Regions from separate parts of the Clostridium gasigenes genome, predicted to be linked through region 2. Evidence: a T-box and tRNA genes for the amino acid it is inferred to sense, from the RefSeq annotation. Region 2 holds a T-box; the other regions hold tRNA genes.

Region 1 (2,277 bases), 190 kb from region 2:
AACTGTTGAAGAAATATTTGCAACTAAATCAAGCTCAATGATTGATGAAGTTCAACAAATAATAGAAAAGAAAGATTTCGAAAAATTCGTAGCTGTTGCAACTGAATTAAACGAAAAATTTGACTCAGTTGATATAATTGCCGCTCTTATAAAGAGCCAATTCAAATCTGATATGGCTAGTGGCTATTCAGATAACGCTTTAGACTCTCCTAAGGGTGAAGATGTTCGTCTGTTCATATCAGTTGGTAGAAGAGATGGCTTAACTCCAAAGGGACTTGTAAGCTTCATTCAAGAAACAGCTAACGTTAAACCAACAGCTGTTGGAGATATAGATATATTAGAAAACTTTGCTTTTGTAAATGTTACTCCTGATATCCAATCTAAAGTTATGGATACATGTATAGGACAAAGATTACACAATAGAAAAGTTAATATAGAAGTTGCTAACAAAAGAAAAAGATAATATCTTTAAATAGTAAAGACGAGAAGTAATTTATTACTTCTCGTCTTTTATTTAGTAATATTTTAAAAATAACTAGTTATTATTAAAATATTTATTTAGATTCCTTATCTTATTTCAACTTTTTTTTAGTGCCTTCATATAAGTACTCTAAATAATCTATTTCTACGCCTTCTTTTTTAAGAAATTGTATTCTCTCTCCAGCTTTTTCAATAGCTTCTTTTGCTTCTTTAAAATCTTTAAGAGATATACATCTAGTTGTATAAAGTATTAAGTAATCTACTCGCTTAGCAATTTGAGCCAAATCTTCTCTATTGTCATTTACTAAATGTAATAAAATAGCATACACCTTTGGTGTAGTTGTAAGCTTGGAATTATGTAATAAATCATTATTTTTACTATTAATCTTTGCCATGGTTTCACCTCTAACCTATATTTATTTATCTACATTATATTCTATTTATTTTTATAGTCTATATTATATATCAAAATTAAAATTTTTAATATATTTTTCCCATTTAATTACCATTGACGATTTTCTATTAATGACATATAATATTAATTGTAGCAGAGATATTAAATATCAAGCTAATAATATCGCGGGGTGGAGCAGTTGGCAGCTCGTTGGGCTCATAACCCAAAGGTCATAGGTTCAAGTCCTATCCCCGCAACCAAATAGTTAAACCAATTACATTATTGTAATTGGTTTTTTCGTATTTAAATTGTTTTTGTATATTTTTCGTTATATTTCCTAATGCTTATATATATAAGGCATATTTGACTTGTTATTTTTTTAATACCTTATAATTAAAATTTAAAGGGTGATTAAATGAAAAGATCCATTCACTTATTACTAATTTTACTATTATTAAGTTTATCGCTTCCTATTTCTAGCGTTAAATCTTATGAGTTATATAATGCTAATAAGGAAAGTTTAAATAATAAATATATTATTTTTATAGACGTTAATCAATTAACTCTATCTCTATTAGATTCAGAAACTAAAGAAGTAAAAAAATCCTATCCTGTTGCAATTGGAAAGAAAGCTACGCCTTCTCCAATTGGTAACTGGAAAATTTCTAGTAAAGCTCTTATGAATGGTCCATTTGGTGGTTACTGGCTTGGTTTAAACGCACCTTGGGACACTTATGGTATTCATGGTACCAGCAATCCTGATTCAATAGGTTCTATGGCTTCTAGCGGGTGTATAAGAATGTTTAATAATAATGCCCAGGAACTTTACTCCTTAGTTGATTATGGTACTCCCGTTATTATATCTAGTGGCCCAAGTTGGCTTTTTTCTAGCTATGTCAGGGATATCAACCGTAATGATAAAGGAGCAGATGTGTATGAAGTTCAAAGACGGCTTCAATCCTTAGGATATTTTAAAGAAAAACCTGATGGTATTTATAACTACTCTCTTGAAATAGCAGTGGAAAATTATAGGAAAGATACGAACTTACCAGGAACATCACTTATAGATAAAAAGTTCTTAAATAGTATTGGTATTTTTAAATTTGAATAAAGTAGTTATATATAATATTTTATTCAAAATATTTTTAAGGCAAAAGAAATAGGAATATCCTATGCAGATACTCCTTTTTTCTATATATTATCATTATAATAAGATTTACTATTTTTGTTACGATACATCGCTTCATCAGAACGGTTTAATAATTCTTCAATATTTTCTCTATTAGGATTATAAATTGCTATTCCATAGCTAAATTTGATTTTATATTCTTTACCACTATTTTTATTGTATTCCTCTAACTTATTAATTAAATCTTTTATAAACTTTTTTATTAAAAATTCAT
Region 2 (2,277 bases):
ACTTGCTTTGGTAATGGTAATTCTAAAGCCATTAACATTATCGGCCAATAAATAGTATGGAATCTTAAGATATCCTTACCTATTAAATGTACATCCGCGGGCCAATATTTTTCATAGAATTCTTGATTTTCACTGCCATATCCTAAAGCAGTTATATAATTTGAAAGTGCATCTATCCAAACATAAACAACATGACCTTTGTCAAATGTTACAGGAACTCCCCAGTCAAAGCTAGTTCTTGAAACGCAAAGATCTTGAAGCCCTGGTTTTAAGAAGTTATTAACCATTTCATTTTTTCTTGATTCTGGTTGAATAAATTCTGGGTTTGCTTCTATATATTCCATTAATCTATCTGCATAGTTACTCATCTTGAAAAAATAAGCTTCTTCTTTTGATTTTTCTACTGCTCTATTGCAATCAGGGCAGTTACCATTTACTAATTGAGTTTCTGTCCAAAAAGATTCACATGGAGTACAGTATAATCCTTCATATGAAGATTTGTATATATCTCCCTTGTCATGTAATTTTTTGAATATATCTTGAACAGCCTTTATATGACACTCATCTGTTGTTCTTATAAACTTATCATAGCTAATATTCATCATGCTCCAAAGATCTTTAATTCCAGCAACTACTTCGTTAGTATGTTCTATTGGCGTAATTCCTTTTTCTTCTGCTATTCTTTGGATTTTTTGACCATGCTCATCAGTTCCTGTTAAAAACATTACATCATATCCTGTCAATCTTTTAAATCTTGAAATAGCATCTGCTGCTACGGTTGTATATGTATTACCTATATGAAGTTTTGTTGATGGATAATAAATAGGTGTAGTTATATAATATGGTTTTTTACACATTATTTTTTTCCTCCCTTAGTTTAACTATATTTAATAAAAAAAGCCCCTATATAGGTTTTTATACCCATATAGAGACGTATTATACGTGTTACCACTCTACTTTATATTTATTTCACAATAAATATCTTATCAGGTGAATTATCACCATGCAATATAACGGTTGTTACCGTATCCTTCTAACTTTGATTCATAGTTCAAAGGATATGCTCGGAGACCATCTTCATGAAGCTTATCGACGCTAGCTTTCACCATTTCTAGCTCTCTTTTGACTTTCTCCTTCATTACTCTTCTCTTCAATGCTTTTATTATTTTAATATAATGATATTATATAATAAAATTACTGTCAAATTTTTTTAATATAATTTTCAATTTTTATTTATTCCTTATCATTTTAACTTTTCTTTCAGCTTCCTTAAACAATTACAATTCCTATCTTCATACTAATTCTTATCTTTGTAATTAGTATCCCCAATAATATATGTTATAATAGATGTTATAATAGATGTTATAATAGATATATATCATTGGGAGTGATTTGTTATGAGTGACTTTAAGTTACCGCGAATAGGTTTAAGAAATATAAAAACAGCCATTTCTGTATGTATATGCTTAATTCTTTTTTCAAAAGACCCTTTTTTTGCTGCAATAGCATCTATAATGTGTATGCAGGATACAGTTGAACATTCACTAAAAATAGCAACAAATAGGGTAGTAGGAACATTATTAGGTGGTCTACTTGGGCTTATATTTCTTTATTTAACTAGATGGCTACAGGCGGAAACCTTCACTCCATATATTACAAGTATAGGAGTTGTTATTGCTATTTATTTATGTAATCTACTAAAGAGACCAGCAGCTTCTGCAATGTCATCTTTAGTATTAATAGCTATTATGATAGCACCTGCAACTAGTAACCCTTTTATTTACGCATCTAAAAGAACAATAGAAACAATATTTGGAATCACGGTTTCAATTCTAGTAAATAAATATATCAAACCCCCAAAAGAACAAGATTAAATATTACAATTAGTACATTTTATTCATCAGGAGGCTTTACTATTGATAAATTCTAAAGAAATTTCAAAACTTACCTTTCCTAAAGTAGGACTTAGAACTATAAAATCTGCAATTTCAGTATTCTTATGTTTAGTTATATTCCCAGAGATCCCTTTCTTTGCTTGTTTAACTGCTGTTATATGTCTACAAGACACCGTAGCTAATTCAGTTAAAACTGGTATTCATAGAGGCGGCGGAACTATACTTGGTGGTTTTATAGGTGTTATTTTCCTGCTATTTTGCAGACTTATAAGCTCTACCGTTCCTACTACTATGCTATCCAAGCTATTAATTTATATAATAATTTCCCTTGGAATAATAGTAGTTATATATTGCTGTAATTTACTAAATCAACCAGGTGCTA
Region 3 (2,277 bases), 1.3 Mb from region 2:
GCTCCATTAACTTCTGAAGATGATAATGCCATAGCCATAGCTTTGACAGCAGTGTCTCCTAAAAGAGAGTTACCAGCTTCTAAATATTGTTGTAATTTATAAGCGTCACCGCCGATAAGACCACTTAATGAATAAACTTTACGTTCACGTCCATCGGTAGCACCTTTTCTCATTACATCAAGAGTTTCTTTCATATGTGAAAATAATTCTGCGCGTGAAGTACCTTTTTCTTCAATCTCGCGATTTATTGCATATTCACTTAATTTTATGTTTTCTGTTTTGCATATTTCAATAAGTTGACTAGCTGACTTTGCTATCATTATGTTTACCTCCTGTTTCTGGATTAATAACTATAACCTTGTTTATTCCATTGATTTTTTTTATATCTGCCATTAAAGAATCGGGAACAACAGTATCTACTTCAAAAGTCATAGTTGCAGATTTCCCTTTTTCGCCTCTAACAAGTTTCATAAAAGCAATATTGATTTTATGAGAATAAATAAGTTCTGACACTTTTGCTACTGTTCCTGGAATATCATTATGACAAGTAATTATAGTAGGATATATACCAGTTATTTGTACACTATTACCATTTATCTCAATTATCTCTACATTACCACCACCAATAGATGAACCCATTACTTCAAAGGTATTATCTTTAATATCTGTTATTAAAAATTTAACTGTGTTTGGATGGACTTGTCCAAGATCTTCTTCAACAAAGTTTACAATTAATCCTTTATTTTCAGCAATTTCAATAGAATTTTTAAGTCTGTCATCGCTTGGCTCCATTCCAAGTATTCCTGCAACAAGGGCTCTATCTGTTCCATGGCCTTTATAAGTTTTACCAAAAGAACCATGAAGTAAGAATGTAACCTCTTTTATATCATTTCCAACAATAGTTTTTGCTATTTTACCAAGTCTAGCAGCTCCAGCTGTGTGGGAGGAGGATGGACCTACCATTATAGGGCCTAGAATGTCAAAAACACCAAAATTTTTCATAGTAACTATCATTCCTTTCATTAATATAATATTTTATTATATTTTTTCGCTAGTGTAGTAATTTTCCACAATCGGATACTTTTTTCGACTAAGTTCACTTAAATACTAAACGGTTTCACCTTGGTTGTCAAGAAATCGAGGTATTAAGGATTTTATTATTAAAAAAAGTTCCTAAGGAATCTTTTAAATAATAACTAGTCAGATTGTAGGCTATTTTCTTTCAATGCACCAAAATAAAAAACACTACAATAAATTATAGTGTTTTAATTTGGTTGCGGGGATAGGACTTGAACCTATGACCTTTGGGTTATGAGCCCAACGAGCTGCCAACTGCTCCACCCCGCGATATTAAGTTGTGTAATTAGTTTTCCTAACCACAAGACTTATAATAGTACACTAATTGTAATAAGTCAACTTAAATATTATTTTTTAAGGCGTAAAGAGTAAATTAATTTATAGTAATTCTTTTAGAACTTAGTTTTTTCAAACACCTTAAGTTAAATAATTCATAAAAAGGGATTAACCTACTGAAAAAAATGGTCAAATAATATATAATAATACTAACTAATATAAAAAATGAATTTATTAGAAACAGGGGGAGAAAATTATGACTAATAATGAATTTGCAGTTCAAATAAAAGATTTACAAATGAATTTCGGGGATAAAAAGGTTTTAAAGGGAATAAATTTAGACATACCGGCAGGTAAAATAATAGGTTATATTGGACCAAATGGTGCAGGGAAAAGTACAACAGTTAAAATAATATTAGGGCTTATTGAAGGTTACACTGGGGAAGTTAAAATATTTGGAGAAGATATTTCAACTGGAAATGAAGAATATAAAAAAAGGATTGGATATGTTCCAGAAGTTGCAGAGCTTTATGATAGTTTAACGGCTAAAGAATATTTAACTTTTGTTGGCCAATTATACGGATTAGAATATGAAATTGTAGATAAAAAAGCTTTAGAATTAATGACTATTTTAGGAATTGGAGATGCTTATGATTCAAGGATAACTACTTATTCAAAGGGAATGAAACAAAAAGTAACTATAATATCAAGTTTGCTTCATAATCCAGATATTTTATTCTTAGATGAACCATTAAGTGGATTAGATGCAAATAGTGTAATGATAATTAAAGAGATATTAGCAGAACTTGCGCGTAGTGGGAAAACTATTTTCTATTCATCACACATTATGGAAGTTGTTGAAAAATTAAGTGATAGAATTATTCTTTTAAATGATGGAAATATAGTTGCAGATGGAAACTTTAA

What was found. A T-box is a leader RNA that pairs with one kind of tRNA and senses whether it is charged. The one in region 2 lies ahead of metG (methionine--tRNA ligase), so its partner is inferred to be a tRNA-Met.
Region 1: it encodes a tRNA-Met, which carries the amino acid that the T-box ahead of metG (methionine--tRNA ligase) is inferred to sense. The anticodon was not compared.
Region 3: it encodes a tRNA-Met, which carries the amino acid that the T-box ahead of metG (methionine--tRNA ligase) is inferred to sense. The anticodon was not compared.

Annotation. Positions count from the first base shown of each region.
Region 1 is NZ_CP071376.1:1,309,288-1,311,564, reverse strand. Features, by position in the region: gene J1C67_RS06455 (DEAD/DEAH box helicase) at 1-463, shown strand, start outside; gene J1C67_RS06450 (hypothetical protein) at 573-875, opposite strand; tRNA gene J1C67_RS06445 (tRNA-Met) at 1,059-1,134, shown strand; gene J1C67_RS06440 (L,D-transpeptidase family protein) at 1,290-1,985, shown strand; gene J1C67_RS06435 (GGDEF domain-containing protein) at 2,066-2,277, opposite strand, start outside.
Region 2 is NZ_CP071376.1:1,122,322-1,124,598, forward strand. Features, by position in the region: gene metG (methionine--tRNA ligase) at 1-857, opposite strand, end outside; T-box leader at 925-1,163, opposite strand; gene J1C67_RS05545 (FUSC family protein) at 1,398-1,874, shown strand; gene J1C67_RS05550 (FUSC family protein) at 1,917-2,277, shown strand, end outside.
Region 3 is NZ_CP071376.1:2,471,365-2,473,641, forward strand. Features, by position in the region: gene sdaAA (L-serine ammonia-lyase, iron-sulfur-dependent, subunit alpha) at 1-320, opposite strand, end outside; gene sdaAB (L-serine ammonia-lyase, iron-sulfur-dependent subunit beta) at 301-1,002, opposite strand; tRNA gene J1C67_RS11515 (tRNA-Met) at 1,272-1,347, opposite strand; gene J1C67_RS11520 (ABC transporter ATP-binding protein) at 1,610-2,277, shown strand, end outside.